DNA from 2 places in the Scytonema hofmannii PCC 7110 genome. Region 2 is predicted to be linked to the other one. Evidence: predicted binding sites of a transcription regulator. Region 2 holds the regulator's gene; the other holds the start of a gene.
The links. Region 2 encodes HrcA, which represses chaperone genes, less so after heat shock. Its sites were predicted from a motif close to TTAGCACTCNNGANTCNNGAGTGCTAA; they were not measured.

Region 1: a site for HrcA is predicted at 1,727-1,753, ahead of groL (chaperonin GroEL). Genes of this name have one in related genera too.

Annotation. Positions count from the first base shown of each region.
Region 1 covers NZ_KQ976354.1:3,891,384-3,893,854, forward strand. Annotated here, with positions in the region: gene groL (chaperonin GroEL) at 21-1,694, opposite strand; gene WA1_RS15890 (MraY family glycosyltransferase) at 2,355-2,471, shown strand, end outside.
Region 2 covers NZ_KQ976354.1:7,332,164-7,334,634, reverse strand. Annotated here, with positions in the region: gene WA1_RS30700 (hypothetical protein) at 1-494, opposite strand, end outside; gene hrcA (heat-inducible transcriptional repressor HrcA) at 642-1,730, opposite strand; gene WA1_RS30690 (rhodanese-like domain-containing protein) at 2,157-2,471, opposite strand, start outside.

The DNA of each region.
Region 1 (2,471 bases), 3.4 Mb from region 2:
AAGGTATGGTGTAAAAAGGATTACATCATTCCCATGCCGCCCATGCCGCCCATGCCGCCCATACCGCCCATACCGCCCATACCGCCCATGTCAGGCGCACCGGCTGGTGGTTTTTTCTCGGGTTTTTCAACGACGAGTGCTTCGGTTGTTAAGACCATTCCTGCAATAGAAGCAGCATTTTGCAACGCTGAACGTACAACTTTTGCAGGGTCGATAATTCCCGCAGCAATTAAGTCTTCAAATTCCCCGGTGGCTGCGTTGTAGCCAATGTTGAAATCGGTTTCCCGTACTCTTTCAACAACGACGGAACCTTCAACGCCTGCGTTGTCTGCAATTTGACGTAGGGGTGCTTCGAGCGATCGCGCTACAATATCAGCACCAATCTTTTCTTCGTCACTGAGGCTGTCTTTAAACTCTGCTACTTTCTTGGATAAGTGAATCAGGGTTGTTCCACCACCGGGAACGATACCTTCTTCCACAGCCGCTTGGGTAGCGTTAAGAGCGTCATCAATTCTGAGTTTGCGGTCTTTCAGTTCGGTTTCTGTTGCCGCACCTACTTTAATAACCGCAACACCACCAGCAAGTTTGGCGATGCGCTCTTGCAATTTTTCTCTATCGTAGTCTGAATCGGTTTCTTCTAGTTGTTTGCGAATTTGACCAATTCTCTTTTGCACGTCTGCTTTGGTGTTGTCACCTGCAGCAACGATGGTTGTGTTTTCTTTATCAATTGTGATTTTACGAGCAGTTCCCAGCATTTCCAAAGAAGCGGCATCTAAAGTTAAACCGATTTCTTCGGAAATCAACTGTCCGTTGGTGAGAATGGCAATATCCTGTAACATAGCTTTACGGCGATCGCCAAACCCAGGAGCTTTGATAGCGCAAACAGTCAGTACACCGCGTGCTTTGTTAACCACCAAAGTTGCCAAAGCTTCCCCTTCTATATCTTCCGCAATTACCAACAAAGGTTGACCCAAACGAGCTACTTTTTCCAAAACAGGAATTAAATCCTGAATGGTGCTGATTTTTTTATCAGTAATCAGGATGCGAGCATTTTCAAACTCTACCGTCATCCGCTCGTTGTTGGTAATGAAGTAGGGAGAGATGTAACCCCTGTCTATCTGCATCCCTTCAACAACTTCTAGTTCTGTTGTCAGAGACTTCGATTCTTCAACGGTAATTACACCATCTTTGGTGACTTTTTCCATTGCCTCAGCTAGCATATTACCGACTTCATCGTCGTTACCAGCCGAAACTGCAGCCACTTGTGCGATCGCAGCCCCTTCCACTGGTTTTGCCACTTTTGCAATTTCTTGTACCAACATCTCAACAGTTTTGTCAATTCCCCGCTTTAGGGAAATAGGATTAGTACCCGCTGCAACGTTCCTCAAACCTTCCCTGACCATCGCCTGCGCCAATACAGTTGCAGTTGTAGTCCCATCCCCAGCAACATCTTTAGTTTTTGATGCTACTTCCTGGACAAGTCTTGCACCAGTATTTTCTAGGGGATCTTCTAGTTCAATTTCTTTAGCAACGGTGATACCATCATTGACAATCTGAGGTGCGCCGAATTTCTTCTCTAACAGAACGTTACGACCCTTCGGTCCCAAAGTAATTTTCACGGCATCAGCTAGAGCGTTGATACCTCGTTCTAACGCCCGCCGAGATTCCTCGTTAAATGAAACAATTTTCGCCATGTTTAGTTCTCTAGCACGTCCTATTTTACAATTTAGCACTCAGAAGACAAGAGTGCTAATTTTTCCTAGGCAAAGACTGCGGATTGTTTGGAAAAAATTGATTAATATGTAGGAGCTTGGGAATCACCTGACCAGTGACCAGTGACCAGTGACCATTGTCCTCTAACCTCCAATCCAGTAAGCAACCTCCGGCTTAAGACCGGAGGCTTCAGCCAGACTCGTTCTGATTGAAGCCGAGCTTACCAGACTATCAGTAGTTTACTACTGGGTTTACATTAAGTGTTAAAGCTCTCACCTACGGATGCGTAGCCAGTTCGTAGCACTGAAACCAAGCAATTAAACAAGCATAACGGTTTAAAGCTAGTGTTGTTTGGAAAGTACCGGATGTAAACAAAGTCGAGGCTCACATTACTCCTGCAAAGGAAGGCTCGCAAGAGCAAACCCATTATGCGTACAGAGAGAGCGATACCAGTTCGTAACTGCCCGAACGAAAGTAGAATGCAAAACTACCAGATATCAATCTCTCCAAGGCGGTAATGGTTCACAAAAACAAAATGCAAAGCCGTCCTAGAAGGACGGGGTTTCTACCCAAATTTTCGATGACAAATGACAAATGACAAATGACTAATCACAACAAGCAGGCAAACTTAATGGCAAAACATGAAGATATACAACGCCCTTCGTTCCCTAGGTATTGCTGACCCCAGTGGTTCCGGCTGGTTGGCAGTAGTTTTTACATTTCTCTTAGCTTATGCAGTTACTTGGCGCATGATTCCC
Region 2 (2,471 bases):
AGCAAACAAAAATCAAGGCTCATAACATGAATAAAGCGGCTGGATTGCCACTGACCTACAAAATCCCGCCAGTCACCAACCCCAAGACCGTAAGCGACTAGAACAATAGTGGAAGCAGTTAGAGCAATACCAGTCAAGCGAGAATCCAATATTGCCAAAAAAAGATTCTTTTTGCCAAGAAACTTTGGATTGGGTTCTCGTAGCGATAAATAAGGTAGCAGAGCAAATGCTCCAACACCAAAGGAACCTGTGGCAAACAGCCCAGCAGGGACTTTTTGCCCTCTACCATCAGCAAAAATGACTGCGCTATAAATCAACGGCCAAACACCCATAATGTAAAAAAGTGATATCACCAAGGGATTAATTCCTTGCCACTGACCAATACAAAGATTTTTAATCAGATCGAATGTATTGGGTTGATTCGGAGGGGCGAAGAAAGAGGCGTAGATAATAACGGTCAACCACAAGACCCCAAAAGCAATTTTTCTCACCATAATTTGACCAGTTACGTATACGGTACTTGCACCATTATTTATTTAAGGAACAAAGGAATTGATTTATGATTCAAATCCCCTACTTTTAAGTATGGGGATTAACTGGTCACTGGTCACTGGTCACTGGTCACTGGTCACTGGTCACTGTTAAGAATTGAACGAACTGAAAGCTTCTGACAGGTAATCAGCTGCGGCTGACACAACTACGATCGCACTTTCATAATCCAAGCGCGTTGGTCCCAAAACGCCTACACTACCCACGGGTACTAAGCCGCGACGGTAAGTGGAGGATATTAAGGAGCAAGTACGGATGGGTTCTAAAGGATTTTCAGAACCAATACGAACAGTAACTCGTGGCTTCCCCACTTCCTCAGTTTCTGGTTGTTCAAATATTAACTGCCAAAGTTGGTCTTGTTCTTCTTCCAGCAGGTGGATAAGCGTTTTCACTTGCTGTAATTCCGAGAATTCTGGTTGACGTAAAACCTCAGCGATTCCGCGAACCATGATTTGTGTTGCAGATGGTTTAAGAGTGCGACGGCTTAACTCTGCCAATGATTTTTTCAAAAAGTTGCTATAGCTTTGGAATTCTCGGTCAAGTTCGCTCCAATCAAGATTGGCGAGTTCCACCAAACTGCGCCCCCGCAAATGGCTGTTTAAAAAGTTAGATACTATTTGCAACTTATGGTCGATGGCTTCTGCGTCGAGTTGTGTATTGTCTTGTTCGGGCGGTAAGTCCAGCACTGCTGAATGTGTTTCATATCCGTCTGTTACAACAATCAGCATGACTCGTCCTGCTTCAATTTGCACCAGTTGTAGATGCCTGACAACAGCCGCACCAGTTTGTGGCATGGTGATTAAGGTAATGCAACCACTTAAGGTTGAGAGGATTTGTGCAGCTCCTTGTAGAATTGCTTCCCAGCTCCACTCTTCCCATTTGAGGTTTTGTTGGAGTACGACCTCTACTTCCTTACCTAAAGTTTCAGAAGGTGTAATCAGGCGATCGACATAAATGCGATAGCCTGAATCGGAAGGGACTCGTCCGGCGGAGGTATGGGGTTGGTATAAGAACCCTGATTTTTCCAACGCGCCCATCACATTGCGAATGGTTGCCGAACTCACACCAAGGTTATATTCCTCAACAAGAGCTTTGGAACCGACAGGTTCCGCCGTGGCAATGTAATGGCGTATGGTTGCCCAAAGTATGTGTTGTTGCCGATTGGTTAACTGAACTTGCATAAGGGGGTGGTTTATTGAAGCAGAATTTTAAGTAAAGTTTGAAAAAATTAATGGACGCAACTCCAACAAGAATGAATATTTGTAAAGAAAAATATCAAAATATGTACTTTATTTGAAATAAGTAGAGTAAAGTTCCAGTATAGCCCCTAATAAAGTGTTCATTAAAACAAAGTGAGTTAGGTTAACAACCTCAGGTCTTTCGAGATAGAAAACTTGCATATACCATGCACGATCTCATAAGCTTCTAAAGAGCGCTGTATTTTCAGTTACTAATTTTCACTTGAACTCGAACAATTAGATAGGAGTTGAGCCACTGAGAGACTTGTTCCATAAAGCTTAAGCACTAAATCTACTGTGTTAAAGATAGCAAAAGTTAGTTATAATTGCCAGTCAGATTAGTTGAAAAAGATACTTTTTAAAGCAGAATTAGTACTGAGGAACAGACGGGTCAACCAAATTAGAGTAAGCATCAATTCCCCCTGCAATGTTCTTAACATTTGTAAACCCTTGAGCAACTAACCACTGACACATCTGAGCGGAACGGACGCCGTGGTGACAGAGTACGAGAGTTTCAGCGTGGGGATTCAAGCGAGTTTGAATTTGTTCCCCCCAATGAGCAAATTGACTCAAAGGTAAATTGACAAAGCCATTTATGCTAGCGATCGCGACTTCTTGCGGTTCGCGTACATCCACAAGCTGAAGGTCTGGCTCTTGTGAAGATAAACGTTGACCTAGTTCCTC